2 regions of the Hoeflea ulvae genome follow, and region 1 is predicted to be linked to the other one. Evidence: riboswitches for the same ligand, from Rfam matches in the RefSeq annotation. Region 1 holds a riboswitch; the other holds the start of a gene.
The links. Region 1 has a riboswitch for thiamine pyrophosphate ahead of thiB (thiamine ABC transporter substrate binding subunit). Riboswitches for the same ligand answer to the same signal wherever they lie in the genome.
Positions count from the first base shown of each region.

Region 1 (15,850 bases):
TTCCTACAGGCAACTGACCGCCTCCGAATTCGGCCAGATCGCCGGCCGGGCCGGGCGGCATCTGCGTGACGGCACCTTCGGCGTCACCGGTCAGGTGCAGCCTTTGCCGGAGGATCTGGTGCAACGGCTGGAAAGCCATGTGTTCGAACCGATCAAGATCCTGCAATGGCGTTCCAAGCAGCTCGATTTTTCCAGTCTGCAGATGCTGCAGGCCAGCCTCGAGCAAATTCCTGCGGTCCAGGGCCTGACCCGGGCGCTTCCGGCCGTCGACCAGCGCGCGCTGGAGCATCTGGTCAATGATTTCGAGGTGCGCGACCTGGCCAGCACGCCGAAAAACGTCGCCACGCTGTGGGACGTCTGTTCGCTGCCGGATTACCGGCGGATCGCGCCGGCGCAGCACTCGGATCTGATCGCCACGATCTACCGGGATTTGATCCGCACCGGATCGGTCAATGAGGATTTTCTGGCCGAACAGGTGCGCAGAACCGATTCCACCGATGGTGAAATCGACACTTTATCCGCCCGGATTTCACAGATCCGGACCTGGACTTATGTTTCCAACAGACCTGAATGGCTTGCCGATCCGACACACTGGCAGGAAAAGACGCGCGAAATCGAAGATCGATTGTCCGATGCGTTGCATGAAAGGTTGACGAAACGCTTCGTTGACCGCAGGACATCTGTGCTCATGAAGCGCCTGAGAGAGAACGCGATGCTCGAAGCTGAAATCAGTGTAAACGGTGATGTCTTTGTTGAAGGCCACCATATTGGACAATTGGCCGGATTCCGGTTCATGGCCGATGCCTCGGCAGATGGGCCGGACGCCAAGGCGGTGATCGCCGCCGCGCAGAAAGCGCTTGGCCTCGAATTCGAGGCGCGGGCGGCCCGCTTGCATGCGTCGGGCAATTCCGACTTCGCCATCGGATCGGACGGCACGGTGCGCTGGATGGGCGATCCCGTGGCGCGCCTGGTTGCAGGCGACCATATTCTCAAGCCGCGATCGATCCTGCTTGCCGACGAGCAACTGACCGGCGGCGCGCGCGATTTCGTTGCTGCGCGGATCGATCGTTTCGTCAATCACCACATCGCCACCGTGCTCAAGCCGCTCGACGACCTGACCCGCGCCGAGGACCTTGACGGCCTGTCGCGCGGACTGGCGTTCCGTCTGGCCGAAAGCCTGGGCGTCCTGTTCCGCCGCGATGTCTCGGAGATGATCAAGGATCTCGACCAGGCAGCGCGCGCCAGCCTGCGCAAATACGGTATCCGGTTCGGCGCCTATCACATCTTCATGCCGGCGCTGCTCAAGCCCGCGCCTGCCGAGCTGGTGACGCTGCTGTGGGCGCTGGTCAATGACGGCTTCACCAAGCCCGGCTATGGCGACGTGACGCCGCTGCTGGCTGCCGGGCGCACCTCGGTGGCGACCGATCCCGAGATCGACCGTGAATTCTACCGCCTTGCCGGGTTCCGGTTTCTGGGTAAGCGCGCCGTGCGCATCGACATTTTGGAGCGGCTGGCCGATCTGATCCGCCCCGCGCTGCAGTGGAAGCCCGGCGCCCAGGGCGCACGCCCGGAAGCTGCCTATGATGGCCGCCGCTTCATCACCACCACCGGCATGCTGTCGATTCTCGGCGCCACCCAGGACGACATCGAGGAAATCCTCAAGGGACTGGGCTATCGTGCCGATGCCGTGCCCGCCGAGGAGGCGCAGACCCATATTGCCGGGCTCGACGCCGCGCAGGCCGAGACCGGTGCTGCGACCGGTAGCGGACCCGTGGTCGAAGTCGTGGTCTCGCGCACTGCCGCTGATCGCCCGAACAAGCTGGCGGCCGCTGCGGCCGGGGACGATGCCGCAGCCGCACCGGCTGATTCCGCGTCGCCGGCCGAAGCGGAGGCTCCGGGCGAAGCAGCGGCAGAGTCTGCCGCGCCCGAAGACACCGCCGGCCAGTCTGCGCAACCCGTGGCCGATGCCCCGGTCGAAGCGAATGAACCGGCATCTGCGGATCCGGCTCCGGCGGCCGTGACAGCGGCTGAAGAGCCGAAAGCGGAGGCATCCGCCGAGGATGCCGATGCCGAGGCGCTGCGTCCGGTGCTGTTGTGGCGGCCCGGCGGCCGGCAGGATGGCCAGCGCGGTCCGCGCCAGGCGCCCGGCGAGGGCCGTGGCCGGCGTGACGGCGGCAATCGAAATCCCCGTTCCGACGCCAAGCCGGCAGGCGAGGGTGGCGGCGAAGCTGACGCGCGGCCCGGCAAGGGACGCCGCGGCAAACCCGGCCATTCCGGCAAGCCCCAGCATGGCAAGGGCGCACCGGGCAAGGGCGGTCCCGGCAGGGGCAGGTCCGGCGAAGCCGGGTCGGGCAAGGCAGATGATGCCCATCGCGGCAACCGGACCGACCGGCCGCAGCGCAAGGAGCGGCCGATCGATCCTGATTCGCCCTTCGCTGCCCTGGCGGCGTTGCGCGACAAGCTCAAGAAATAGGCCTTACCCTGGTGGACCAGCCGGCGCGACAGCGGATAGACAAATGGCTGTTTTTCGCGCGCACCATCAAGTCCAGAACCCTGGCCGGCAAATTTGTCAGCAGCGGCAATGTCAGGGTCAATCGCGAGAAGATCGATCAGGCCAGTTTCCTGATCAAGCCGGGCGACGTGCTGACCATCTCGTTCGAGCGGCGCATCGTGGTGCTGAAGATCCTGGGTTGCGGCCAGCGCCGCGGCCCGGCGCCGGAAGCGCAGCTTCTGTATGAGGACCTCACTCCCAAACCTGCTGAAGCCGGACAGGCGCCGATCGTCCCGGCGGCACGGGAGCCCGGTGCCGGCCGGCCGACCAAGCGGGACAGGCGAAAAATAGATCAATTCAACAAGCCGGATGATGGCGCATGATTTTGTCTTGACCGGCACCTGTTGGGGCAAAGACATGCGCAAATTGTGCCGGCTGCCGCGAGCTTGGTTCGGCACGATCCGGGTGCGACGCCATGGCGAAACCAGATGTCTTGCAAAGTGGCGGTAAAGCCGGTACCTCACCGCCGTTGTTTGATGCAGCGCCGCGGGCCCGTCCGGACCGGCGAGGACGGCTGCACCGCTCGAAAATGATGCATGATGTTTCGGTCGACATGAAACCGCCCGTGCGCCCCATGCATGAAGCTTCAGGAGAGACGTATGACCTATGTGGTGACTGACAATTGCATTCGCTGCAAATATATGGACTGCGTTGAAGTCTGCCCTGTGGACTGCTTCTACGAGGGTGACAACATGCTGGTCATCCATCCTGACGAATGCATCGACTGCGGCGTGTGCGAGCCCGAGTGCCCGGCAGAGGCGATCAAGCCGGACACCGAGCCGGGGCTGGAGAAATGGCTCGAGGTCAACACCGAATATGCCGACAAATGGCCCAACATCACCATCAAGCGGGATGCCCCGGAAGACGCCAAGAAGTTCGATGGCGAAGAAGGCAAGTTCGAGAAATACTTCTCGCCGGAGCCTGGCGAAGGCGACTGATCTTGTGCTTTGCGACAGTGCGGGGGTGGCTTGATCTGCCCGGGCCGGTAGTGGCGCAGGTGACCACAAGCGGCCGGGCCAGCCTCTGGGTTCCGCCTGGAAACTGCCGCGATGCAGCGAAATTTCGTGACGCATCGCAGCATTCCGGCGGTTGCACTGCTGCTTGCTTGTGCAAACCATGGCGCGATTCCGGTGCCCTGTCCGCAGCCGCTGGCGCAAATCATTGATTTACCCCATATTTTGTGGTACACATAGCATTACTGACATCTTCAAGGCGCCGTCTGGGCGAAACAAGAAGCAAAAACGGAAGCAAACGTCCCTTACAGCGGCCTCTCTTTCCTTGCAGTGCAATACTGCCGGGCAGTCACGTTCCGCGAGATATTTGTTGCGAAATTTGCCTTCTATCGCCCTTGAATGGCGCAGTCAGTGCGAATGCCCCCGGCTTTCGCAGGACCTGTCCGGGCAACCCATGCCCGGCTGCCAGTGTCCGTTTCCGTAACAGGGAGTTTTGAAAACGCATGACAACCCAGCAGAAAAAACCGTCGCAGAGACAGGGTTTCAAGACCGGTGAATCGATTGTCTATCCCGCCCATGGCGTCGGGCAGATTGTCGCCATCGAAGAGCAGGAAGTTGCAGGACACAAGCTTGAATTGTTTGTGATTGATTTCGAAAAAGACAAGATGCGCCTCAAGGTGCCGGTCGCCAAGGCGTCGACCATCGGCATGCGTAAATTGTCCGAAACGGATTTCGTCGAGCGCGCGCTCAAGGTCGTTCAGGGCCGTGCACGGGTCAAGCGGACCATGTGGTCGCGCCGGGCGCAGGAATATGATGCGAAAATCAATTCCGGCGATCTGATTTCGATCGCGGAAGTGGTGCGTGATCTGTATCGCGCCGAGAACCAGCCGGAGCAGTCCTATTCCGAGCGTCAGCTCTATGAGGCTGCGCTTGACCGGATGGCGCGCGAACTTGCCGCTGTCAACAAGATGTCGGACACCGAGTCGGTGCGCTTGATCGAGGTAAACCTCAACAAGGGCCCGAAGCGCGGCAAATCCGGTGAAGAAGAAGGCGCGCAGGAAGAAGCTGCCTGACAGCCTGTCTCTGAGAGACCCTGACAAAAGCCCGGGCCGCCCAGCGTGCCCGGGCTTTTTTGTGCCTTGCGCACTGCGCCCAGCCCCAGCGGAAATCCGCCGATTTGCCGGCCCGGCAGGGAGCGGGGTGGAGCCGCAATCGCAACCCGGTGAGCGGGCTTCACAGCTATTTTACCCGGCTTGATGAACCAAACCGGGTGTTGATGCGTAGAGTCAGGCAACACTGCGACAATCACAGGAGGGTGACATGGCCACGAAAGCGATCACTGCAAACCGGCAAATGGTTCGTGCCGCGATGGCTGCTCCCTATCTCGAACGTGATGAGGAGCATGATCTGGCGGTCCGCTGGAAGGATAACAAGGATCAGGACGCGCTGCACAGCATCACCATGGCGCATATGCGGCTGGTGATCTCGATGGCGGCCAAGTTCCGCAATTACGGGCTGCCGATGAGCGACCTGATCCAGGAAGGCCATGTCGGGCTTCTCGAAGCCGCGGCCCGGTTCGATCCGGAACGCGAGGTGCGCTTTTCCACCTATGCCACCTGGTGGATAAGGGCGTCTATCCAGGATTATGTGCTGCGCAACTGGTCGATCGTGCGCGGCGGCACCAGTTCCGCACAGAAATCGCTGTTCTTCAACCTGCGCCGGTTGCGGATGCGGCTTGCCCAGGACGATCCGGCGCTCACCGAAAGCGCCATGCATTCACGTATCGCCAATACATTGGGCGTTCACGCCAAGGATGTGGCGGTGATGGATGCGCGCCTGTCAGGCTCGGATTCCTCGCTCAACGCGCCGATGTCTGACGGCGAGTCGGGCGCGTCCTCGGAGCGGATGGACTTTCTCAAGAGCGATGAGCCATTGCCGGACGAGCAGGTGTCGACGATCATCGACGAAGAGCGCCGCCATATCTGGCTCAGCGACGCGCTCGATACGCTCAACCCGCGCGAATTGCGGATCATCCGCGAACGCCGGCTGGCCGAAGACGGTGCCACGCTCGAATCCCTCGGCGAGGTGCTGGGAATCTCCAAGGAACGTGTACGTCAGATCGAGAACCGGGCGCTGGAAAAGCTGCGCATGGTGCTGACCACCCGGACACCTGAAATCGCCAGCATGTGATCACCCGCCGGCAGCGACTTATCTGTCAGTGACGATCTTGACCCTTTGCCCCGGCGTGAGGCTCGCGCCCGGGGCGATGGCGTTAAGCAGGCGGAACAGCTCCGTCCTGCGCTCGACGCCGCGCATCCGGGCCGACAGGGACGCCACCGTGTCGCCCTGACCGACGGTGACCACGCGGATGCGCAACGGCTCCAGCGCCTTGATTTCGCTTGCCGACATCTTCTTGAAGCTGGCCCGGACCGCCGATGCGATACGCTCGAGATCTGTGCTGTTGCGCGGCGCCGCGGTCAGAAACCGGTAGATCCGGTCTTTCAGGCGGATGACGGTGATGTCGAAATCCCACTGGTCGGCGCTGGCCCGTGCCGTTGCTGCCGGCAGGCCGCCGACCCTGGTCTCGCGGATTGAGCCTTCATCAAGTCCGGTGACCCAGCCGCTGGCCATATATTGCGCCAGCGAGCGGCGGCTGGCGTCGGTCACCCCGTCAAAGCGGATTGCCAGATCACCCGGGCCGGTTGCCACCACGGCGGCCGCATTGTTGTCTATGCGGAAGCCGTTGGGCACCGAGAAACGGATGCCGAGCACCGGGTGCAGGAATTCCGTGCCGCGAACATAGCCTTCATTGGGACTGTCGCCGAACAGCAGACCGTCAATACCATCAAGATAATAATCGCGGCCGCGATCGCCGACGCCTTCCGGGCCGAAGGCGCGGGCGTGGCTGCGGGCGAGATCGATCCGCTGCGGCGGATTGGGGTGGCTGGCCAGGAAGTCGAGGCTGACATCGGCGTCGGGATCGACGGCGCCAAACTGCTGGTTGGCGTTCATCGATTCGAGGAACCGCGGCGCCGCATAGGGATCATAACCGGCTTCACCGAGCATCCTGACCCCGATCACGTCCGCCTGCAGTTCCTGGTTGCGCGAGAACGCGGCCAGCGACAGCTTGTTGCGCGCGACCGCCTGGCGTCCGGCAATGGAATTGGCAAAGAGTTCTTCCGCCACCTGGCCGGCGATCTCGACCTCCCTTTCGCGGCGCTGCCGCTCGAGGCCGTGATTGGCGGTGACATGCGCCATCTCGTGCGACAGCACCGCCGCCACTTCGGACGCGTCATTGGCCAGCGCCAACAGGCCGCGGGTGACATAGAGATAGCCGCCGGGCAGGGCGAAGGCGTTGACCGCGGGCGAATTGAGCACGGTGATGCGGTAGGCCTGGCTCGGATTTTCCGACACCAGCGTCAGCGCGCCGACAATGCGTGCGACCAGGCGCTCGGTCTTGGCGTCGCGAAATTCGCCGCCATAGCTGGCGATGATGCGCGGGTGCTCATTGGCACCGATGCGCGTGCGCGGGTCGGAGGCGCCGGCCTTTTCGGCAGTCTGCGGCGAATCCGAGGGGCTGACGGTGGGCTCATAGACGTCGACACCCAGCGTCTGGCAGCCCGACAGCAGCAGGGCTGCGCCCAGCACGGCGATCGCGAGCGAGGACAGTGGTCTGCCTGGGGCTGCCTTGCGGGAATGGGGGGCTGCGATCTTGGCCATGGTCCGGTTATACGCTCGATCGTTGTCACGCCGGTACGGAGGCTTGGTGTCGCAAGCCGGGCGATGGCTCACGGTCTATCTGACTTCGCGGCGGTTCTCCAGTGCCAAACGCTCGCGTCGAAATTGTGGCAAGGTTTCAATCGCCGGGTGTACTGCCGAGATAGGTTACAAGCTCCGGCAGGTCCTGGCGTTCGAAAAATCCCTCCGCTGGCGCGTCCGCGGCGATCCGGCCCCGGGAGATGAACAGGATTTCATCGGCGGCGGTGCGGGCCTCGTCCGGGTCGTGGGTGACCATCAACACGGTGGCCCCGACATCGGCCCTGATCTCCAGCATCAGGTTGAGCATATCGGCGCCAAGTCCCGGGCCAAGGCCGTCAAAGGGCTCGTCGAGCAGCAGCAGCGGCTGGCGGCGGACAAAGGCGCGGGCCAGCGCCACCCGCTGCCGCTCGCCGCCCGACAGCGAACCGGGCTTGCGACGGCCGAAGCCAGCCAGGCCGACCCGGTCGAGCGCGGCCTCGACGCTGGCCCATTCGGAGGTGGACAGCCGCAAAGCGGGATTGAGTCCCAGTCCGACATTGGTGCGGATGTCGAGATGGGCAAACAGGTTGTTGTCCTGAAACACCATTGAGACGCTGCGCTCGGATGGCGGCAGCTCATTCATCAGCGCTCCGTTGAGCAGGATCCGGCCGCTGCTCGGAGCAAGGAACCCGGCGGCGAGATTGAGCAGCGTGGACTTGCCGGCGCCGGACGCGCCGAGAATGGCGGTGACACTGCCGGCCTGGCGGCTGAAGCTGAATTCGGCGCTGAGTTCGCCGATGCCATAGGTGACGGCCTCGAAGGCAATTGCGGGCTGCTGTGTCATCGGGCCTTGTTTCCGTTGCGGTTGCCGAGCCGGTCGGCGGCCAGCATTAGCCCCATGGTAAGGCCTCCGAGCAGCAGCGCCAGCCCTGCGGCGTCGTCGGTGCGGTAGCTGCCGAGTTTCTGGTAGAGCAACCAAGGCAAGGTGATGATGCGGTCGCTGCCAAACAGGGCGATGGCGCCCAGATCGCCCAGCGACAGGGCGACGGCGAAAACAAAGCCCGTGGTCAGCGGCAGCACCAGCGCCGGAATGTCGATCTGCCGTAGCCGGGAGACACCGGTGATGCCCAGGGACAGCGCCAGGCGGGAATTGCGTTCCATGGCGCTGCGATGGGCGGGCTCGATCACCCGCATGACAAAGGGCAACGCCATCAGCGCATTGACCGTGACAATGACGCTCAGCGGCGCCAGCAATTGGCCGACCCCGCCGCCCAGCATCAGGAACCAGCCGGCGCCAAGCACGACCGGCGGCACCAGCAGGGTCAGCGATCCGGCCGCGCCCGACAGGCCCGACAGCAGGCCCAGCGCCGGCGAGGCAGGCGCATCATCGGCCGAATAGCGCGCCCGAACCAGGAGACTGGCGAGCAGCACGGCAAGCATGGCGGCGGCCAGGCCGATCAGCAGACTTGTCACTGCCGCCCGCCAGAACAGGGGATCGGCGAGAAGGCGGCCAAGGTCCGCGGCCAGTCCGGAGATCACCACCGCCAGCATCGGCGCAGAGACAAACAGGCCGGCCAGCCCGATCAGCATCGCGTCGGGAAGTGCCCGGAGTCCGCCGGGGGCATCGGGGCGGCTGGTGCGTCCACCCGAGGTGCTGCCCGCCTCGGAGGGGGCGGAGATCAGCTTCAGCCCCAGCATCACCGCGAGGGTCAGGCCGATCTGGATCGCTGCCAGCAGCACCGCGCGGCCGGGATCGAAATCAAACCGCAGCGCCTGGTAGATGGCCACTTCCAGCGTGGTGGCCGCCGGGCCGCCGCCGAGCACCAGGACAAGGGTGAAGGAGGTTGCGCAGAGCATGAACACCAATCCGGCAGCACCAGCCGCCGAGCGGCGCATGGCCGGCCATTCGATCAGCCGGAACAGGCTGAAGCCGCCCATGCCAAGATTAGCGGCGGTCTTCCAGTATTCGGATGGCAGGCGCTCGAGCGCGGGCAGAATGAAGCGCACGGCCAGCGGCAGGTTGAAAAACACATGGGCGAGCAGGATGCCGCCGAGGCCATAGATCGAGAACGGGGTCTCGGCGCCCAGAAACCCCAGCCCCTTGTTGACGACGCCATTGCGGCCCCAGACCTCGATCAGACCGAGGGCTGCGACCAGCGGCGGCAGGCCGAGCGGCACCGCGAACAGGCTGACAAGCCAGCGCCGCCCGAAGAATGCGGGGCGGCGGGCCAGCGCGCGGGCCAGGGGAATGGCAACCAACAGGCTGAGCGCGGTCGACAGGCCGGCCTGCATCAGCGTGAAGCGGGTGATCCGCAGCAGGTAATCGGCTTGCGTGGATGTGAGACCCGTCGCCGCGCCGTGCAGCAGAAGCACGGAGACGGGGATGGCCAGGGCCAGGCCGACAGCGAGCAAGGCGGCAAGGCCGCTTGCCCGTGCGGCGCGATGTTCGGCCCTGGTCAGCATCAGGTCAGGATCACCGGCTCATGGCGCCGAGCCATTCCTCGATCCAGGCGGCGCGGTTCTCAGCCACCTCAGCGGAGCCGTAGAGGAATGTCTTTTGCGGCGAGACCAGCTTTGCGAAAGCGTCCGGCAGCTCGATGCTGACCGGGGCTGCCGGTAGCATCCAGTTGTTGGTCGGAATCTCGTTCTGAAAGCCCGGCGTCATCATGAAGCCGAGGAACTGCCTTGCCAGGTCCTTGTCCGGCGCATTGGCGAGCAGGCCTGCGACCTCGATCTGCAGATAATGGCCTTCGGCAAATTCAGCGGCCTGGTAGCGGTCGGTTTCCTCGGCGACCATGTGGTAGGCCGGCGAGGTGGTATAGGACAGCACCATCGGCGCTTCGCCCGAGGTAAACAGGCCGTAGGATTCCGACCAGCCGGGCGTGACGGTCAGCACCCGCTTGCTCAGCGTCTCCCAGGCCGCCGCGGCGTCATCGCCATAGACCGATTTCATCCAGAGCAGCAGCCCCAGTCCGGGTGTCGAGGTGCGCGGATCCTGAATGACGATTTTCTGCTGCGGATCGCCCTCGACCAGTTCCTTGAGGCTGGCCGGCGGAGTGTCGACCGCCTCGGTGTCATAGATCACGGCGAAATGGCCGTAATCATAGGGGATGAAGACATCATCGCTGTAGCCGCCCGGAACCGAGACGGCGCCGGTCTCCAGACCATGGGCCTCGAACAGTGAGGTGGCCTTGGCTTCCTCGACCAGATTGGTGTCGAGTCCGAGCACGATGCCGGCTTCGGCCTTGTCGCCCTCGAGCTTGAGGCGGTTCAACAGTGCGACACCGTCGGCAACGCCGACCCATTTGAGGTCGCAGCCGCAATCGGCTTCAAAGGCGGCTTCGATCTTTGGGCCGGGGCCCCATTCGGCGGTGAAGCTCTCATAGGTGTAGATGGTCAGCGTCCTGTCGGCAGCGGCCGCAGGCTGGGAGAGAATCGGCACAAGAGCTGCCAGGGCAAGCGGGGCAAGTCGAAATTTGCGCATTGTTCGCGCCTCCTTTTGATCAAAAAAACAGGAATAGGCGCGATGAGCACGTCTAATCCCTCCGCCGGTACAAACCGGATCAGGTTCTTCGGGTTGGCCATCCGGCCTCTCAGCCCGGCGAAAACGCCAGGCACCCCGTTAGAGCGAGACAAGACATAGAATTTCTTCCAGACGCTGGCAAGTGCGCGCAAAGCTGCTATTGGCTTGCGCCATGACACCTGTTTCGACATTTGCAATCCTGCTTGGCGGGGCGCTTGAAATTGACGACCGCGTCCGGGCGCTGATCGACGGCGCGCGCGCGATCGCGGCGGATGGCGGCATGGCGCATGCCCCGGCGCTCGGGCTCACGCCGGAATTGTGGGTCGGCGATTTCGATTCGACCTCGCCAGAGCTGACCGAGGCCTTCGCCGCCACACAGCGGTTGCCATTTGCCGCCGAGAAGAATTTCACCGATGGCGAACTTGCCATTGAACAGGCGATCGACCGCGGCGCACAGCGGCTGGTGCTGGTCGGCGCCTTTGGCGGCGACCGTACCGACCACGCCCTGTCGCATCTGCTGCAGGCGGTCACGCTTGCCGAGCGCGGGTTGGATGTGGTGCTGACCTCGGGCGTGGAGGAGGCCGTGCCGCTTCTGCCGGGCAGTCTCGAACTGGACTTGCCGGCCGGATCGCTGTTTTCGGTGATTGCGTTCACCGCGCTCGGAGGGCTCAGCCTGTCCGGCGTCAAATACCCGCTCGATGCCGCCGATATTGCATTTGGCGCATCCCGCACCATTTCGAATGTGGCTGAGGGTCGGATGACCGCCAGCCTCCTTTCCGGGCGCGCGCTTGTCGTCGCCCGCCCTCATGATTTTTCAGGAGCCTGATCATGGCGCCTCCCATTCTGAAACTAGATGATATCGCGCTTTCCTTTGGCGGCGCGCCGCTGCTGGACGGCGTCCACATGCAGGTGGAGCCGGGAGACCGGATCTGCCTTGTCGGCCGCAACGGCTCGGGCAAGTCGACGCTTCTGAAGATTGCCGCCGGCCAGGTCGAGCCGCAATCGGGCGAGATCTTCCGGCATCCTTCCTCGACCATCCGCTACCTGCCGCAGGCGCCGGATTTCGAAGGCTTTGCCACCGTCCAGGCCTATGCCGAGGCAGGGCTCGGGCCCAATGACGATGTGCACCGGGTCAATTACCTGCTTGAGCATCTCGGCCTTGATGGCGAGGCCGACCCGCAGACCCTGTCGGGCGGCGAGGCGCGGCGCGCTGCGTTGGCGCGTGTGCTGGCGCCGGAACCCGACATCCTGCTTCTCGACGAGCCGACCAACCATCTCGACCTGCCAACGATCGAATGGCTGGAAGACGAGCTGTCACGCAGCCGCGGCGCGCTGCTGGTGATTTCGCATGACCGGCGCTTTCTCGAGCGCGTCAGCCGCGCGACGATGTGGCTGGACCGGGGCAAGTCGCTGCGGCTCGACCGCGGTTTCGAGCATTTCGAGGCCTGGCGCGACCAGACGCTGGAAGCCGAAGAGCTCGAGCAGCACAAACTTGGACGGCAGATCGAGCGCGAGGAGCACTGGCTGCGCTACGGCGTGACCGCGCGGCGCAAGCGCAACATGCGCCGGCTTTCGGATCTCAAGACCATGCGCGCCGAGCATCGCGGCCACAAGGGCCCGCAGGGCCGGATCAATGCCCAGGTCGCCGAAAGCCGCGATTCCGGCAAGCTGGTGATCGAGGCCGAAGGCATCAGCAAGACCTATGGCGACATGCCGGTGGTGCGCGACTTCTCGATGCGGATCAATCGCGGTGACTGCATCGGCATTGTCGGTCCCAACGGCGCGGGCAAGACCACGCTTCTGAAAATGCTGATCGGCGAACTTGAGCCGGATACCGGTTTTGTCCGGCATGGCTCCAAGCTCGACATTGCCGTGCTTGACCAGCGCCGCGAGGTGCTCAACCCGGAGGAAACGCTGGCGCATTATCTCACCGATGGTCGCGGCGACAGCCTGATCATCAATGGCGAGGCCAAGCATGTCACCGGCTACATGAAGGATTTCCTGTTCCAGCCGGAGCAGGCGCGGACCCCGATCCGCAAGCTCTCGGGCGGCGAAAAAGCCCGGCTGGTGCTGGCAAGGATACTGTCGCAGCCATCCAACCTGCTGATCCTTGATGAGCCGACAAACGACCTCGACATGGAGACGCTGGATCTGTTGCAGGAGGTCGTCACCTCCTATCCCGGCACGGTGATCCTGGTCAGCCATGACCGTGATTTTCTCGACCGCACTGTGACCTCGACGCTGGCGCCGGCCGATCCCAAGGATCCGGACGGACGCTGGATCGCCTATGCGGGCGGCTATTCCGACATGCTGGCCCAGCGCGGCGCCGAGGCGCGCGAGAAGAAGGCACGGTCCGCCCAGGACGCGGCGAGCCGTCCCGCAGCGGCGCCGAAGGCTCAGGCTGCAGGCAAGGAGTCCGCGCGCAAGCTTTCCTTCAAGCAGAAATTCGCTCTGGAAACGCTGCCGGTGAAGATCGAGGAAGCGCAGGCCAAGCTGGCGAAAATCGAGACCGAGATGGCCGATCCCGCGATGTTTGCCAAGAACCCGGATGGTTTTGCCGCCCGCGCCAAGGCCCATGACGCGCTCAAGGACGAGATCGCGAAGATGGAAGGCGAATGGCTGGAGCTCGAGATGCTGCGCGAGGGCATCGAGGGAAGCTGAATCGGCGCTGAAGTTCTGCCGGCCACTGCGCCCCGGATGTGATCATCCGAGCGCAATGGCGTGAGCTTGAAAATTGCTGCTTCAGTCGGCCTTTGTCACCGACGCGATGACGAAGGTGTGCAGCTCGTCGGCGCCATGGTCACGGACCGAAATATATTCGCCGGTCTTGAAGACATGGTTGGACAGCCGGTAGCCGGTTTCGTCGTCGCTCTCGTCGGCGGGGTCATAGTCGAATGCCCAGCCGCCCTTGGGATGATGGGTGAGGTAGCCCAGCTCGGAGCGCTCGCCGTCCCAGAAGCGCACCACCGTGCATGACGCCGGCGATTTCTCCCAGGCCGCCTTGTCGAGATGACCATCGGCATCGAGCGGCGCATGGATGTCGTAGCCGCGGTTGACGTTGCCTTCGGGAAATTCCTTGTTGCGGGCCATGACAAGGTGAATGTGATAAAGCGTCATAATGTTCTCCGGTTGATGCGGCGGGCAAGTTCAGCTGCATCCTGTCCCGCCAGGGGTGACAACGCCTTGATCTGACGCAAACCCTCCGGCCTTGCGGCTTGCGTCCCGCGCCGGAGTATGGTGTTGAGAAAGCTATCGAACCAAGCCGCCGGAATTGCGGCGCATGGAGGGCATATGCAGTTTGAAGGCACGTCGACCTATGTCGCGGAAAAGGATCTCACAGTCGCGGTCAATGCGGCAATCCGGCTTGAGCGGCCCTTGCTGGTCAAGGGCGAACCGGGTACCGGCAAGACCGAACTGGCTCGCCAGATCGCCGAATCGCTCGGGCTCGACCTGATTGAATGGTCGGTGAAATCGACCACCAAGGCGCAGCAGGGGCTCTATGAATATGACGCGGTGAGCCGGCTGCGCGACAGCCAGCTCGGCGACGAGCGGGTCAATGACGTGGCCAATTACATTCGCCGCGGCAAGCTGTGGGAAGCCTTTGCGGCCGACAGGAAGACGGTGCTGCTGATCGACGAGATCGACAAGGCCGATATCGAGTTCCCCAACGACCTGCTGCAGGAACTCGACCGGATGGAGTTCTTTGTCTACGAGACCGGCGAAACCATCCAGGCCCGTCAGCGGCCGATCGTCATCATCACGTCGAACAACGAGAAGGAATTGCCGGACGCCTTTCTGCGCCGCTGTTTCTTCCACTATATCCGCTTTCCCGACATGGATACGCTGCAGCGGATTGTCGATGTGCATTATCCGGGCATCAAGCAGACCCTGGTGCGCGAGGCGCTGACCCAGTTCTACGCCATCCGTGAGACCGCAGGGCTGAAGAAGAAGCCCTCGACCTCGGAAGCGCTCGACTGGATCCGGCTCCTGGTGTCCGACGATGTCGAGCCGGAAAGCCTGCGCGGGGATGCCAAGAATGCTCTGCCGAAATTGCACGGAGCGCTGCTGAAAAACGAGCAGGATGTGCACCTGTTCGAACGCCTGGCCTTTATGGCGCGGCAGCGCGGCGGCTGACAGTCCGGGGGCCTGCCGACACCGCGCATCATTGCCGGCCACAAGCGGTGGATGCAGGAAGCCAGCCTGGATTATCCCATCATATTATGCCCGCAGGGGCGGGTGATGGACGGCATGCACCGGATCCGGAAGGCGCCCGCAGCGGGTGCATTCACCATCAGGGCCATGCGCCTGACGGCGATGCCCGCACCCGGCTGCCGCGATGGGCAACCTGCCGATTTGCCGAATACCGCAATTGCGGGTAAGCCCATGGCGCCAAACGGAAATTGAGCAGGCTGTGAATCTGATCAAACGTTTGTTTTTTTATAGGGGCCATTGCTCTGGCCGGGGGAGATAGTAATCAATTGGCCACCTTTAGCTGCCATATTGCGCCGCATCAGCAATGCACAAGGCGTCGGTTTTGATCTTACCCAACCTGACATATCAGTGGCTTGGGCCAACCATTATCATAACTGCCGGTATCGCGTTCCTGATGCTGTTCTTCTATGATCGCAAACAGCTGCCGGCCCTGCGTCTGGCCGGCGCCTATTTCCTGGCGACAATCGGTTTCACCCTGATCATGCTGGCCGAGGGTGAATTGCACCCGGCCTATCGCGGGGCGATCCAGCTCTCGCTGCTGGGCAGCCACTTTCTGATGATATGGGGCGTGGCCTCGCTCTATGGCCAGAAATTTCCAAAACTGGCCTTCTGGCTTGCGGCCGCAATTGTCGCCAGCGTCATCCTCTATACCTATTCGCATCCGTCGCTGTTCGGCATGCGGTTTACCGCCACCAGCGGTTTCGTGGTCTTTGTCGACCTGCTGTGCGGATATCTGGTCTGGCGGGCTCGAACCCATCGCATCGACACGGCCATTTCCGCCATTCTGGTGGTGCAGGCGTTCTTCACCTTCTACCGGATCGTCCAGATCCATCTCAATGGCCCCAGTCCGCTCACGCTCGACACCTTCAACGG
Region 1 is NZ_JAOVZQ010000001.1:114,154-130,003, reverse strand. It holds gene OEG82_RS00650 (helicase-related protein) at 1-2,473, shown strand, start outside; gene OEG82_RS00645 (RNA-binding S4 domain-containing protein) at 2,485-2,874, shown strand; gene fdxA (ferredoxin FdxA) at 3,151-3,489, shown strand; gene OEG82_RS00635 (CarD family transcriptional regulator) at 4,008-4,577, shown strand; gene OEG82_RS00630 (RNA polymerase factor sigma-32) at 4,825-5,694, shown strand; gene OEG82_RS00625 (M48 family metalloprotease) at 5,713-7,224, opposite strand; gene OEG82_RS00620 (thiamine ABC transporter ATP-binding protein) at 7,361-8,086, opposite strand; gene thiP (thiamine/thiamine pyrophosphate ABC transporter permease) at 8,083-9,705, opposite strand; gene thiB (thiamine ABC transporter substrate binding subunit) at 9,716-10,726, opposite strand; TPP riboswitch at 10,766-10,874, opposite strand; gene OEG82_RS00605 (thiamine diphosphokinase) at 10,938-11,591, shown strand; gene OEG82_RS00600 (ABC-F family ATP-binding cassette domain-containing protein) at 11,594-13,426, shown strand; gene OEG82_RS00595 (hypothetical protein) at 13,508-13,882, opposite strand; gene OEG82_RS00590 (AAA family ATPase) at 14,057-14,899, shown strand; gene OEG82_RS00585 (GGDEF domain-containing protein) at 15,372-15,850, shown strand, end outside.

Region 2 (15,850 bases), 150 kb from region 1:
GAAGCCGCCATCGACCAGGGCCTGCATCGAGGCGTGGACCAGCTCGGGATTGGACAGCATGCCGCCGGTTTCGGCGATCAGCATGTCGGCGGCGGCCTGCGGGTTTTCCGCGGCGAAGCCATAGCCGCGCTGCGCCGCCTTGACGAAAGCACCGGCGGTTGCCGTGTTAGCCGCAAGCCAGGTGGCGTTGCCGCCCAGAAAGGTGGTGTGCTGGTCCGGCACGCCGTAATCGGCATAGCTGAAGGCGCGTTGTGGCCGGCCAAGCAGCACGGAATTCACACCCTCCCAGGTGCTGACTTCCAGCGTGAAATCCACCGAGCCATTGGCGAGCGCTTCATAGGCCGAGGTGCCGAGCGTTACCGTGTCGAATGTGCCCTCGCCGCCATCATGCTTGATGATCGAGGAGATCAGCGCGTTTTCCCAGGCGCTGCCGAAGCCTGCATAGATCTTTCCATCAAGATCGGCGGGACGCTGGATGTCGTCGCGCTCGCCATTGAACACCAGCCGTCCGGTCTCGTGCTGCACCACCGCCATCACCGCGGTCATGTCAGCACCCATGGCGCGCTGGCTGTGGAAGCCGACGGCGCTCAGGATTCCGAACTGGGCGACACCGGTCGACACCAGCGTGCCCGACGAGGTGTCCGTATAGGGCAGGATTTCGACATCGAGACCGGCCTCGGTGAACCAGCCTTTGGCCTGGGCGACATAGAGCCCGACATGGTTGGTGTTGGGCGTCCAGTCGAGCGCAACGGTGAGCTTTTCCGCGGCCTGCGCCGGCAGGGCAATGAGCAGGGCGAGGGCTGTGAGAACATGTTTCATGGTCAGTCTCCGGTTTGGGTGAGAAGGGTGTCGAGCAGTTGGGCTTCGAGCTGGACGGCTTCGGCCGAAGGCGCGTGGCCGAGGCGGGGACGGGGGCCGGGCACGGTGAATTCGGCGATGATCCGGGCGGGCCGACGCGAGAACACATAGATCCGGTCCGACAGCGCCACTGCCTCGCGCACATCATGGGTGACCAGCAATGTGGTCCACTGCGCCTGGCTCCAGCGGCGCTCGAACCAGCCCTGCATCTCCGCCCGGGTCAGCGCATCGAGCGCGCCGAAGGGTTCGTCGAGCAATTGCACGGCGCGGTTCTGCACGATGGTGCGCAACAATGCCGCGCGCTGGCGCATGCCGCCCGAAAGTTGCGCCGGATAATGCTGCTCGAAACCGTCAAGCCCGAAGGCCGCAAACAGCGGCAGCACCCTGGCGCACGCCTCAGTCCGATCCATGCCCTGGACTTCCAGCCCGAGAATGACATTGTCGATGATCCGCCGCCACGGCATCAGCGCGTCGCGCTGCGGCATGAAGGCGAAGGCTTCGGGCTTTGAGGACAACGGCGCGCCATTGACGCTGATGCTGCCGCGATCCGCAGACAAAGCACCGGTGAGCAGCCGGAACAGGCTGGACTTGCCGCATCCGGACGGCCCGAGGATCGAGACGAACTCGCCTTTGGCCACATGCAGCGAGATGTCGTCGAGCACCGCGGTGGCGCCCAGGGTCAGCGAGACTGAATCGAGCTCCAGCGCAATGGCATTGCCGGGCGCGCTCATGGCGCAGCTCCCGCATGGCGCCAGCCCAGCACGATGCGTTGCAATAGCGCCGTGGCGCCGAACAGCACCAGCGTCAGCAACGAACTGATCACCACGGCGGCCAGCATCAGGTCCGGGCGAAAACTGTTCTTGGCGTTGAGAATGACGATGCCGAGACCGGCGCGGGCGCCGACATATTCGGCAAATATCGCCGCCACCACCGCATAGGTGATCGAGATCCGCAGGCCCGCGAAGAAATAGGGCATCGCCGAGGGAAAGCGGGCGCGGCGGAAAATGCTCCACCGCGAGGCGCCCATCGAGCCGAGCAGCGCCTCGATGTCGGGCTCGGTGGAGTCGTAGCCATCAACCAGCGCCACCAGCATCGGGAAGAAGGTGACCAGCGCCACCAGCAGGATCTTCGGCGTCAGCCCGAAACCGAACCACAGCACCACCAGCGGCGCGATCGCCACCAGCGGCAGGGTCTGGCTGATGACGAACACCGGAAACAGCGCCCGTCTGAGCTTCGGGGTGAAATCGATCAGCAACGACAGCGCGATGGCCACCGAGACCGAGAATGCGAAGCCGATCAGCGTTGCCTGCAGCGTCGGTAGCGTGTTGGCCCAGAGCATGTCGCGATTGGCGACGATCTGGCCCGCCACCCGCGAGGGCGCGGGCAACACCAGCGGCGAGATGCCCGAGACCCGGACATAGATCTCCCACAGGCAAAGCGCGGAAAGCACGCTTAGAATGGCCGGCAGACCCTGGACAAGCCTTGCCGCCGGAGCACCGGACGGAAACTGAGCCATGGGATCAGCTGATCGAAGGGCTGTTGGCGGAAACCGTCAGATCAATGGTGACATGGCCCGCAGGTGGACCGAAGCGGCAGAAGGCCTCCTGCAGCGTGGCAAACACCGGGCCGGAATCGCCGGTCAGCCTTGTGCAAAAATTCTTCGACCGGTCGAAACAGCCGCTTGATTTGAGAAAGTCGATGCAGCCCATGATCTCGGCCATGTGGTCGCCGGCACCCATGACGTAGAGCGAGAACTGCGCCCGGGCGGTCTCGCCGGTCTCGGGCGCTTCAGCCAAGGCGGCCAGTGCCCCGGCCTGGCGGCTTGCAAGCGGCTCGGAGGGATTGGCCAGCGCTCCGGTCTGGCAGATCGGATCATCGGGTTCGCCGGGGCATCCGCGCGACAGCGTGGCGCGAAGCACGACATGATGCCGGGAAGCGGCGGCGGCGACATAGAGATCGCGCAGGGCCGGAAACAGCACTTCCGGCGGGCCGACAATCAGCGTCGAGATATCATCGGTCTCGATCCTGAGCCGCTCGCGATACGGATCGAGCGCCGAGAGCGACGACAGGATCACGTCGACGAACCCGTCGGTCATGGGGTAAAGGGAGATTTGCGCGCCTGCGAACATCTTGGTTCCTCCTTGCTACGCTGGCATTATCCAGATCAGCTTCGAGGGTACGTGGGCTTGGCGCCCACATCTCAGCCGCGGCTCTACGCGGCACCCCTGTGGTGAGGCGCATTCAACAGGATTTGCATGCAAATGCAAGGGTTTTGCCGCCCTCCCTGCAGATTTTTTTGGCGGTCTTGGAACCACTGACAGGAAAGGTCAGCGGTCCCGTCCGACGGGATCATGACAGAGCGCGAGCGCGGACATCCAGTTGCAACTCGGATGGATCAGGGCAACGCTGCCTTGCGATCTGCCGGAACCACGGGCATGTCGTGGCCTCCCGCAGGGCCCTTGCCAACGGACCCTTCCCGCGCCATTCCGTCGAGATGCTCTCCCCAGACGGTGTCATTGTTGCGCCCGGAAATCTTGGACCGGTACAGAGCGATGTCCGCCGCCTTTGAGCATGCGGCCAGCGACGTTCCGGCTTCGGGAGCGACTGCAATTCCGGCCGAAAAGGACAAGGCGTCCTCCAGCTCGGCAATGGTCCGGGTGGCATATTCATGCCGCCACTGTGCGCATCGCGCCAGCGCCTGGTCGCGGCTCGTGTCCGGCAACACGATGAGGAATTCCTCACCGCCATGGCGGAACGCCATTTCCGAGTCGTTCAAGCTGTCGCTGAGGATCGTGGCAAAGGACGCCAGGACCTTGTCGCCGACATCGTGCCCGTAGCGGTCATTGACCTGCTTGAAATAGTCCAGATCCACGATGATCAACGACACCGGTTCCTGTCCGCTCGCACCCGACAGCACCGGCGGGATGACGGTGCTGGCGTGGCGGCGATTGAAAAGCCCGGTCAGATGGTCGTGAAATGCCTGCTGTTCCAGCTTTTGCTGCAGACGCAGGTTTTCTTCAAGACGAAGCTTCAGCGCCTGCCCGGCATCGGAGAGTTCTTTCTGCGCGGCTTCGCGGGCGGTGACGTCGCGCAACACGATCATGACACTGCCTTGCCGGCCCCATGGTTCCAGCGGCTGGATGGACACCTCGAAAATCTTCCCCATGGCGGTGAAATGAACGAGGGGCTTTCTGCTCTCCCTCTGTGCGTTTGCTGCGAGGAATTGCATCAGCGGATTGGATGACGGGAGTTTTGTCCCCACGGTTTCAGCGCTGAATCCTGTCAGTTTCTCTGCCGCCGGATTGACCTCGAGAACCAGGCCGCTTGGCTCCAGCACCACGATCGGATCCGGCAGGATCTGGAAGATGATGTCTCGCGCAATCGGCGGTGCGATGAACAGCTTTCCGCGATGATGCGCAAACAGGACGGCCATCACGGTCGCGCTGAAGGCAAATGGCGTAGGGTCATCGTTGAAGAGCCGGAATTCGAACAGGACGAAAGCCGCATTGCATGCCCAGGGCACACATGTTGCGACCAGGAGCGCAATCATCTGGCGCCTGTGCAGACGAGACGCCCGTTTCAGCTGCGAAATCGACAGCAGGCAGGCCATCAGCATGCACAGATACATTCCACCCAACAACGCATAAAACAGCCATCCATAGGCGAAGCTCGGCCGCTCTGTGTTGATGATGCCGGTGTAGATCCAGTGGTGATAGCCATCCGTCAGCGCAGCGAAACCTGCAAGCGCGCTGAGGACGAGCATGAGGGCGATTGGCAGGGGTCTGGTAACCCGGCTGAAGCCTGCATGATCAAGAAAGCCTGCCGACCAGAACAGCGGCGTGGCGATGATGCCGAACCAGGCGAGTCGATTGAAGAGGATCTTGTCCGACAGTTCCGCACTGTTGAGCCGCAGCACGACCATGGCGATCCACCAGACCGACGCCACCGCCGCCAGCGCGAAGGCTATGCGCCCCGGCGCTACCGGCGACCGGATGATTCGTCCGACAACAAGGATCGCGAGCAGTGCGATCACCAGCAGGGTCGGGGTCGAATAATTCATCGTCGGTCCTCAAGGCGTTCCGGCAGAGCGGGTTCCGCCGCGCAGCCAGGGATTTCTGATCCAGCCATACGCGAGTATTCCTAACGAAGCTTTGTCATCCGCCACCTAATCTTGCCGCCCTGAACCCGGGCCGGCAAGCCGCGACGCCGCCGCGCTGCGGCCTGCAGGATGGTTTGTGACGGCACCGGCCAGACAAGGATCGCGCGGCGCCGGAAAGGATTTCCCGGCACCGCGTCTGGTTTTCATCACCTCATGGGGCTGAAGCCTGTCTCAGTGCGACCGCGCGTTTCCAAGGAAGGACACCTTCATCTTGCCCGAATAGGCGTTCATCTTGGCGCCGAACAGGGCGTGGTGCTTCTTGGCCAGGTAGGAATATTCGCTTCCGCGGCAGTCGAGCATCTTGATCTGTCTGTAGCCCGAGCGGCGCAGGTTCTCGGCACCGCTGCGGCAATCCTTGCGGCTCACCTTGACCACTTCATTCTTGCGGCCGTTGCGGTGATCGCGGGTGGTGTCCTGCTTGGTGAGGCGGTGGTCGCGGGTCTGGACCGGCGCCGGCGCCCGGTGATCGCGGATCTTGCGTTCGACGGTGGCACGATGATCGCGGGCATTGATCGATGAATCGGCGGCCCGAACCGGGGTCTGGGCGAGGACGGCTGCCAGGCTGGCGGCGGCGAGGGTGAGAATGGATTTCGTCAACATGATGTGGCTCCCTGTGATGTGTGCTTCAATGACCCCACCATGACCCGCAGAGCTTGAACCGTTTCTGAAGCCAGCATTCATGGTCGGTTCATCTTGCCTGTCCGGCTTAGAGGCCGAAGCAGTCCGCACCGTTGCGGGAGCCCGCAAACAGTGTCAGAACTGAGCTCTCACCCGAGCCTGACCTGCTGCCATGCCGGACCCGAATTCATGAAATACATCCTCCCGGTTCTGATCCTGCTGATCTCGTCGGCCTCCGGCGTAAGCGCAAGAACCATCTGCACCCTCATCGCCGATGCCAAATCCGGAGAGCTGTTGCTGAGCCAGGGGGATTGCAGCACCCGGGTCACCCCCGCCTCGACCTTCAAGATCCCGCTCGCGCTGATGGGATTTGAGTCGGGCTATCTCACCGGCGCACATGCACCGGTTCTGCCTTATAAGGCAGGCTATCCTGACTGGGGCGGGAGAAACTGGACCCAGCCCACCGATCCGCAGCGCTGGATGAAATTTTCTGTCGTCTGGTACTCCCAGCAGCTCACGGCTGCCTTGGGCATGGCGGAATTTCAACGATACACGCAGGCTTTCGGCTACGGAAATGCCGATGTCTCCGGCGATCCGGGCAAGAACAACGCGCTTGAACGCGCCTGGATCAGCTCTTCGCTCAAAATTGCACCGATCGAGCAGATCGCGTTCCTGCGTGGGCTGGTCAATGGCGATCTGCCTGTCAAACCCGCCGCCCGTGATCTGACCTTGGCACTGGTCGAGGCCACACCTGCGGCCGGCGGATGGACGATTTTCGGCAAGACCGGAGCTGCCTGTCCGCGCCAGGCGGACGGATCCTTCGACAGGGCGCGCGGCTGGGGCTGGTTTGTCGGCTGGGCCGAAAAAGGCGACCGGACTGTGGTGTTTGCGCGGCTCAACCAGGATGAAAAACGCGAAAAGGGCTCCGCCGGGATCAGAAACAAACAGGCGTTCCTGAAAGCGTGGCCCGAGCTGATCTCGTCCGGTCCGTGATCGCCGGCCATGCAATCCGGGCCGGTCAATTCCGTCCTGCCTTGACCGCATGGCCCTCGCCCCCATATTTCAAACCATGAAACGTCGCTCCTTTCTCAAATTTTCCGCGCTTGCCGCCCTTTTCGGCCTTGGCGCATCGGGGACCTCCATGGCTCTTTCCCGCAATGCCAACCGCTATCATTCCGGTCCGGTCAGCGATCATTTCGACGGGACGCGGTTCTTCAATCCCGACGGCGCCTCGCCCAAGGGATTTTCCGATCTGCTGAAATGGAAATTCGGCGGCACCCAGGTGAAATGGCCGGCGACCGTCACCAGCCCCTTTGCCCCGGCACGGCCCGACCCCCGGGTCGAGGGCGATGCGCTGAAGATCACCATGGTCGGTCACGCCACCATGCTGATCCAGACGGCCGGGCTCAATATTCTCACCGACCCGGTCTGGTCCGACCGCGCCAGTCCGCTCTCCTTTGCCGGGCCGAAGCGGGTCACCGCTCCCGGCATTGCATTCGAGGATCTGCCCGAGATCGACCTGGTGCTGCTCAGCCACAATCATTACGACCATCTCGATCTTGTCACACTGGCGCGGCTCAGACAGGCGCACAATCCGCTGGTGGTCACGCCCTTGGGCAATGACGCCATCATCCATGCGCACACGCCGAGCATGCGGGTGATCACCGCCGACTGGGGCCAGTCGGTCGAATCCGGTCCGGCCACCATCCATTTCGAGCCCTGCCATCACTGGTCGGCGCGCGGCATGAACGACCGTTCGATGGCGCTCTGGGCGGCCTTTGTGATCGAGACCGCCGGTGGCAAGATCCTGCATATCGGCGACACCGGCTTCGACAAGGGCCGGCCCTACAAGAACGCCCGCGAAAAGCACGGCAAGTTCCGCGCCGCGATCCTGCCGGTTGGCGCCTATGAGCCACGCTGGTTCATGAAGGATCAGCACCAGAATCCCGACGAGGCGATTGACGGCTTTCTGATGTCGGGCGCCGAATTTGCGCTGGGCCATCACTGGGGCACCTTCCAGCTCACCGACGAGGGCCGCGACGCGCCGGCGGAGGTGCTTGATGCCAAGCTGGCCGAAAAAGGCGTGGCCAAAGACCGGTTCCGGCCGCTGCATGCCGGCGAAAGCTGGGAAGCGCCCGCCACGAGCGTTTAGGCGCTGAGCCTGGTGGCCCCGCACTGGTAATTGCGGTGCATTTTTGCCATATAGGCCGTCAACAGCAACGGATGCGCAGCATGGAACCGATGGTCCCTTTCGCCAAGATGAACGGACTGGGCAACGACATTGTCGTCATCGACATGCGCGGCCGCAGCGATGCCGTGACTGCGGAAGCCGCGATTGCGCTGGCGTCCGGCGAACGCACCGGCTTTGACCAGATCATGGCGATCCATGACACCGAGATTCACGGCGTCGATTACCGCATCGACATTCTCAACCGCGACGGCACCCGCGCCCAGGCCTGCGGCAACGGCACAAGATGCGTGGTGCAGGCGCTGGCATCGGAAACCGGACGCAAGAGTTTCACCTTCAAGACGCTGGCCGGCATTCTCAATGCCGAAGAGCACGAGGACGGGCTGATCTCGGTCGACATGGGCGTGCCGGAATTCCGCTGGGACAGGATCCCGCTGGCCGAAGAGTTTTTCGACACCACCCGCATCGAATTGCAGATCGGCCCGATTGACGCGCCGCTGCTGCATTCGCCCTCGGTGATGTCGATGGGCAATCCGCATGCGATCTTCTGGGTCAAGGACGATGTCTGGGCGCATGATCTCGAGCGCTTCGGACCATTGCTGGAAAACCACCCGATCTTTCCCGAACGCGCCAATATCTCGATTGCCCGGGTGATCGATGCGTCGACCATGGATTTGAGAACCTGGGAGCGCGGCGTCGGCCTGACCCGCGCCTGCGGCTCGGCCGCCTGTGCGGCCGCCGTCTCGGCCTCGCGCACCGACCGCACCGGCCGCGTCGTCACCGTCAACCTGCCCGGCGGGCCGCTGAAGATCGACTGGCGCGCCAACAATCACGTGGTCATGACCGGCCCGGCCGAATGGGAATTTTCAGGCCGGGTCAATCCCGCAACCGGCGGCTGGCTGGCTGAAGAGGCGGTAGCGTGAGCGGTGTCCGCGTCCTGACATTCGGATGCCGGCTCAACACCTTCGAATCCGAGACCATGCGCACCGCGGCTGAGACCGCCGGGCTCAACAATGCGATTCTGGTCAACACCTGCGCGGTGACCGCCGACGCGGTGCGCCAGGCCGGGCAATCGATCCGCCGGGCGCGGCGCGAAAACCCCGATGCCCGCATCGTCGTGTCGGGCTGCGCCGCCCAGACCGAGCCGGAGACCTTTGCGGCGATGGCCGAGGTCGACGCGGTGATCGGCAATGACGACAAGGGCCGGGTTTCGACCTATCGCAAATTGCCGGATTTCGGCGTCGCCGAGAGCGAAAAGATCCGCGTCAACGACATCATGTCGGTGCGCGAGACCGCGCCGCAGATGATCGAGGCGGTGTCCGGCCATGCCCGCGCCTTCGTGCAGGTGCAGAACGGCTGCGATCATCGCTGCACCTTCTGCGTGATTCCCTTTGGCCGCGGCAATTCCCGCTCGGTGCCGATGGGCGCGGTGGTCGAGCAGATCGCCAAGCTGGTCGACAATGGCTATGACGAAGCCGTCATTACCGGGGTCGACGCCACCAGCTATGGCGCCGACCTGCCCGGACAGCCAAAGCTCGGCACGCTGGCCGCCACCATTCTCAGGCAGGTGCCGGAGCTGAAACGGCTAAGGCTGTCGTCGATTGATTCGATCGAGGTCGACGACACGCTGATGGATCTGATCGCCAGCGAACCGCGCTTCATGCCTCATCTGCACCTGTCGCTGCAGCATGGCGACGACATGATCCTCAAGCGGATGAAACGGCGGCACGGCCGCGACGATGCGATCAAGTTCTGCCGCACCGTGCGTGATCTCAGGCCGGGATTTGCCTTCGGCGCCGATCTGATTGCCGGGTTTCCGACCGAGACGGAAGAGATGTTTGCCCGCTCGCTCGACATCATCGACGAATGCGGCATTGCCTTTCTGCATGTCTTTCCCTATTCGCCGCGGGAGGGAACCCCGGCGGCACGGATGCCGCAGCTTGACCGCGGCCTGATCAAGCAACGCGCCGCGCGGCTGCGGGCCCATGGCGACAAGGCCTATGACGCGCATCTTGCGGACATGGCCGGAAAGGGCGGCACGCATTCGGTGCTGGTCGAGTTTTCAGGCACGGCGCGGACGGAAAATTTCACCCCGGTGGTTGCGTCAAACGCGCCAAGGGGCCAGATGGCGGTGATACGGGTGACCGGACGGGATGGCGATCACCTGACCGGCGAACTGGTTGGCACGGCAGCGGACGACGGGACCCCTCTCCCGACCCGCGCCACGGGCTGACCCCAGCAAGGACGGCAGACAGGCATGGCGCTCAACTTCATCAAGAAAGTTTTCTCCTTCGGGCGGAACAAGGAAGTCGTGCCGGATCCCGCGACCGAACCGGCACCGGAGGCAGCAACACAGAGCCTGCCCGAGACGGCGCCTGCCCCAGAGGCACCCGCAGATGCGCCAGAACAGTCCTTCCCCCAGGACGGCGCCATGCAGTTCACCCCGGAGACAGCCCCCGCGGACGAGCTGTCGCCGCCTGCACCTGCCGACGAGGACCATGCCGGCGAACCGCCAATCCCGGATCAGCCGGCCGAAACCGCGGCCGAAGCCCCGGACGAGGGGCTGCCCCCCGAGGAGATCACCGCCGATCCGGCGATTGCGCCTGCACCCGACGGCGAGATCCCGCCCGCGCCCGAAACTGCGCCCGAGCTTGCAGTGACGCCTGCACAGCCGGTCCATGCCGAGCCCGTGGCCGAAGGCCCCGAGGACGGGCTGGCGCCGGAGGAACTAACCGCCGATCCCGCCATTGCGCCGGTCCCCGATGAGACTCCTGCTCCTGCGGTCGCACCGGTTCCGGAAGAAGGGCCCGAACCCGCAGCACAGTCCGAGCCCGAGCCCGAGCCCGAGCCGGCAGCACAATCCGAGCCGGAACCAGAGCCCGCAACCCAGCCCGAACCGGAGCCGGCACCGGCGCCGCTGCCGCGCAATGTGGTGGTTCGCGACACCGTTTCTGCGCGCGAGCCGGTTGTGGCGCCCGAGCCCGTGCAGGAAGAGAAATCCAACTGGTGGCAGCGTCTGCGCAAGGGACTGTCGCGCACCTCGGGCCAGCTCACCGGCCAGATCAGCGGCATCTTCACCAAGCGCAAGCTGGACGAGGACACGCTGGAAGAACTGGAGGATATCCTGCTGCAGGCCGATCTCGGCGTCGAGACCGCGATGCGGATCACCGATGCGCTGTCGGCCAGCCGCTATGGCAAGGACATTTCACCGGCGGAAGTGCAGAAGGTGATGGCCGACGAGATCACCCGCGTGCTCCAACCGGTGGCCAGGCCGCTGGAGCTCGATCTCAGCCACAAGCCGCATGTGATCCTGGTGGTCGGTGTCAACGGCACCGGCAAGACCACCACCATCGGCAAGCTCTCTGCAAAGCTCAGCGCCGGCGGGCTGAAGGTGATGCTGGCAGCCGGCGACACGTTCCGCGCCGCGGCGATCGAGCAGCTCAAGATCTGGGGCGACCGCACCGGCTCGAAAGTGGTTTCGACCAAGCTCGGCGCCGATGCGGCGGGGCTGGCCTATGAGGCCTTCGAGACCGCGCGCACCGACGGCGCCGATGTGCTGATCATCGACACCGCCGGGCGGCTGCAAAACCGCACCGAGCTGATGGACGAGCTGGCCAAGGTGGTGCGCGTGATCGGCAAGCTGGATCCGGAAGCGCCGCACACGGTGCTGCTGACGCTGGATGCCACCACCGGCCAGAATGCGCTGGGCCAGGTCGAGATCTTCAAGAATGTCGCCGGCGTCAACGGACTGGTGATGACCAAGCTCGACGGCACGGCGCGCGGCGGCATCCTCGTCGCCATTGCCGCAAAACATAAATTGCCTGTCTATTTCGTCGGTGTCGGCGAGGGTGTAGACGATCTCGAACCCTTTGAGGCGGCCGATTTCGCATCCGCCATTGCCGGACAACCGGCCGGAGACATGACATGAGCGCCCCCATCGAACACGGCAACAACAAGCCACCCGAAGCCGGGGCTGCCGAGACCGAAATCCATGTGTTCGAGCGCGATCCGGGCGATCCGCAGCGCAAGCATGTCAATCCGCTGCTCAAGCTGGTGCTGGAGCTGGGGCCGCTGATGGTGTTCTTCTTCGCCAATGCCCGGGGCGCCTGGATCTCCGAGCGGGTGCCGTTCCTGGCCGATATCGGCGGTCCGATCTTTGTCGGCACCGCCTGTTTCATGATCGCCACCGCGATTGCGCTGACGGCCTCCTGGATGCTGACCCGGACGCTGCCGATCATGCCGCTGCTGTCGGGCGTCATCGTGCTGATCTTCGGCGCGCTGACGCTGTGGCTGCAGGACGAGACCTTCATCAAGGTCAAGCCGACCATCATCAACACCATGTTCGGCGTGATCCTGCTGGGCGGCCTTCTGTTCAAGAAATCCTTCCTTGGCTATGTCTTCGATTCGGCCTTCAAGCTCGATGCCGAAGGCTGGCGCATCCTGACTTTCCGCTGGGGCCTGTTCTTCCTGCTGATGGCGCTGATCAACGAGGTGATCTGGCGCAATTTCTCCACCGACTTCTGGATCACCTTCAAGGTCTGGGGCAACATGCCGCTGTCAATCGTCTTCACGCTGATGCAACTGCCGCTGATGCAGCGCCATGCACTGCCCGAAGAGGTGGAACAGAAGCAGGCCTGAGACGCCGATGCGGCCGGAAGGCCGTTGCCGGCCTGAAGCCGGAACCCGGGCGAAACCAACGGAGGACTGAGCCAGATGAATGAAATAGCAAAGCGCACAGCTCTTCAAAGCCATGCTGCCTATCTGGCGGGAGACCATGATTTCCAGTCTGACATAGACATCATGACCGGCAGCGAGGTGATCGGCACGGTGTTGGAAACCATCATGCTGGCCACCAATATGCGCTTTGCCGCCGTCGCCCGGGTGACGGCCGACCGCTGGGTCGCATGCCGTACCGTTGACGAGGTCAATTTCGGCCTTGTCTCCGGCGACGAGATCGAAATCCGGTCAACCTTCTGCCAGTCGGTCCGCACCACCGGACAGCGGGTGCTGTTCAATGATGTTGCCACCGACGATGTGTATCAGAACCACCCCATCGCGATGAACTTCGGCATTGTCAGCTATGCCTCGATCCCGATCTACCGCAGCGATGGCAGCTTCTTTGGTACTTTATGCGCCATCGACACCGAGGTGCGCGATGTCAAGCATCCGCGTGTTGTCGCCATGCTGGAAATGTTTGCCAGCGTGATCAGCCAGACGCTGGAGAACGAGGAACAGTTGGCCGCTCAGGAACTGCTGCTCAGAAAAGAGCGTGAACTGGCGCAGATTCAGGAAGAATTTGTCGCAGTTCTGGGTCACGATCTGCGCAATCCGGTCGCTGCATTCGGTGCAGGGCTTCGCCAGCTTGAAAGACACCCCGAACCTGGAAAAATCACAGCGGTTCTGCCGCTGATGCGCTCCTCGATGCGCCGCATGAACGAACTGATCGACAACATCATGATGCATGCCAAATCCCGTCTGGGCGGCGGCATCCGCATCGCGGCAACCCCGGACGCGCCGCTTGCACAAGCCATCAACGACGTGGTGGAGGAAATCCGCATGGCAGCGCCGCAGCACCGGATCGACCTCGATTTGCGCTTCGACGGACCCGTACATTGCGATGCCTCGCGCATTGCCCAGGCGGTTTCGAACCTGTTGTCGAACGCCACCAATCACGCAACTCCCGGTTCGGCAATCGCCGTCACGGGCACGGATGCCGGCGGTGAAGTGTCAATCACGGTCTCCAACCGCGGCGAGCCGATCCCCGACAACCTCATCGGCGATCTTTTTCGCCCCTTCCGGCGCGGGCAGAAGGCAACAAGCGAAGGGCTGGGACTGGGGCTGTTCATCGCCGCATCCATCGCCCGGGCCCACAATGGCAGCCTTGATGTCGAGTGCCAGGACGGCATCACCGCCTTCGCGCTGAAGCTGCCCCGTCCTGCCGGCAACCCGGTGCTCGAAAGCGAAACACCGGGTGACCGGCAGCACGACTGACCCGGGCACACTGTTTGTCACGAGGCTCCAATGAAGCGCGCGAGCTTGCCCAGGGTCTGCTGGCCCAGCTCGACTGCGCCAAAACCCTTGGCCTCCTGGAACTCGGCTGCGGTAGCGAACACCATGCCCAATGTGATTTTGGTGGCCCCGTCCTCCTCCTCGAAGGCGACCCAGGCATCGGCGTGTTTTGGCCCGTTCTCGCCCCAAAGCAGCGTGTAGCCGATCCTGTCTCCGGTCTTGACGTCGCCATAGAGGTGATGATTGGGGTAGACCGTGCCGTCCGGCCCGATCATGTCGAACACCCATTCGCCACCGGCGCGCAGGTCGATCCGCTTCGTCTTGCAGGAAAACCCGTCCGGGCCCCACCATTTGGGCAGCGATTCGGGATTGAGCCAGGCGCCCCAGACTACATCGCGCGGCGCCTTGATCACTCGGCTGAGCAGCATAGTCCGCTCGCTCACCGCGTCGAGATTATCGAGCCCGGCGCCGTATCCCTGGCGGTAGCCATATTCCATGTCTTCCGACAGCGATGACAGCTGCACGGTCACGACCATCCGGCTGCCTTCGCCCTGGCTGGAGAAATTTGCCGTCACCAGCGACGCCGACTGGGTGATCCCTTCTGACGAGATCACCTCGTAATTGACGCTGCACAGGGCGGGCTGCAGTTCCAGCCAGCCAGCCTCGCAGCGGGTGTCGGGATGGCCGTCCACCTTGCACAGCGAGATCTCGCGTCCGCCGACACGGGTATCGGCCTCGAGAAATTCCACGGTGACCGTGGGCGAAGGCGGAGCCCAGAGCGCCCGGGCGGCCGGCGCGGTCCAGGCTTCCCACAGGGTTTCGACCGGCGCGGCGAACTGCCGCTCGAAGGTCAGCATGGCAAAACGTCCGCCCATCACGCGAGTCCTTTCGCATAGGTTTCAAGCTGCGTCACCACCGTGCCCCAGCCGTCGAAAAAGCCCATCTTCTCATGCTTCGCCCTGGTATCGGGGTTCCTGTGCCGGGCAATCGCGGTGTAGCTGGTGCCGCCGTCCGGGGTATCGGACAGAAGCAGGATCGCGGTCATGAAAGGCTCGGACGCCGGCTTCCAGCCTTCGCTGTAGGCGTCGGTGAACACCAGCCTTTCCTGTGGCACCACCTCGAGATAGACGCCGGAATTTTCCATGATGTTTCCCTCGACATCGAAGGTGGTGTTGAACCGCCCGCCAACCCGCAGATCGATCTCCACCGCCGTCACCTTGTGGGGGGCGGGGACGAAGAAATGCGGGATGTGCTCAGGCATGGTCCAGCATTCCCATACCAGATGCCGCGGCACCGCCAGCGTGCGGGTAAAGTTCAGATCCGTGGCCGGATCCAGCTCCAGGTTCAGTGTCATTTCTTTCGCTCCTCCATCACCATTTTCACATAGTCGTCCAACCGGTCGAGCCGGGATTCCCAGATTTGCTTCTGCTCATCGAGCCATGTCCGCATCGGCGTCAGCGCCTCGGGCACGATGGCGCAGGTGCGCACTCTCCCGTCCTTCGAGGTCGCGATCAGGCCTGCGTCTTCGAGCACCGAAAGATGCCGCATCACCGTGGGCAGACGCAGTCCGGTGGGCTCGGCCAGCTCGCTCACCGGCGCGGCCCCCTTGGCCAGACGCGTCAGCATTGCCCGCCGGGTCGGATCCGCCAGCGCGTGAAAGAGGTTCGAGAGTTCGGTGTTATGCTTAGCCATACAGCTAAGTATCCCGGCCGCGAGCCGTCGTCAAGAGACAGTTAGCAGATTGGCTAGGTATTTTGCATCAACCCGGCCGTCGCCCGATATCCGGCGATCTCACATCAGGCTGCGAATGCAGCATGGGGGGCAGATCCCGTTTCGGCCCGGCTACCAGACCGACTTGCCGTTGACGATATTTTCCAGATCCATCCGCAACCCGTCTTCAATTGCGCTGGAGCCGCTTGCCAGAGGCCGGTCCGCCCCGAAACTGGTGCGATAGGTTCCGGGCGAGACACCCAGCCTGCGGGCAAACACCCGGCGCAGGGTTGCCGTGGTGCCGAATC
Region 2 is NZ_JAOVZQ010000001.1:262,307-278,156, forward strand. It holds gene OEG82_RS01355 (ABC transporter substrate-binding protein) at 1-819, opposite strand, end outside; gene OEG82_RS01360 (ABC transporter ATP-binding protein) at 822-1,589, opposite strand; gene OEG82_RS01365 (ABC transporter permease) at 1,586-2,374, opposite strand; gene OEG82_RS01370 (YkoF family thiamine/hydroxymethylpyrimidine-binding protein) at 2,379-2,987, opposite strand; TPP riboswitch at 2,982-3,095, opposite strand; gene OEG82_RS01375 (diguanylate cyclase) at 3,254-4,918, opposite strand; gene OEG82_RS01380 (hypothetical protein) at 5,189-5,617, opposite strand; gene blaOXA (class D beta-lactamase) at 5,825-6,628, shown strand; gene OEG82_RS01390 (MBL fold metallo-hydrolase) at 6,705-7,787, shown strand; gene dapF (diaminopimelate epimerase) at 7,868-8,746, shown strand; gene mtaB (tRNA (N(6)-L-threonylcarbamoyladenosine(37)-C(2))-methylthiotransferase MtaB) at 8,743-10,056, shown strand; gene ftsY (signal recognition particle-docking protein FtsY) at 10,081-11,751, shown strand; gene OEG82_RS01410 (septation protein A) at 11,748-12,461, shown strand; gene OEG82_RS01415 (GAF domain-containing sensor histidine kinase) at 12,537-13,814, shown strand; gene OEG82_RS01420 (SRPBCC family protein) at 13,832-14,707, opposite strand; gene OEG82_RS01425 (SRPBCC family protein) at 14,707-15,186, opposite strand; gene OEG82_RS01430 (ArsR/SmtB family transcription factor) at 15,183-15,524, opposite strand; gene OEG82_RS01435 (GlxA family transcriptional regulator) at 15,675-15,850, opposite strand, start outside.
Region 2: another riboswitch for thiamine pyrophosphate. It lies ahead of OEG82_RS01370 (YkoF family thiamine/hydroxymethylpyrimidine-binding protein); the one in region 1 lies ahead of thiB (thiamine ABC transporter substrate binding subunit).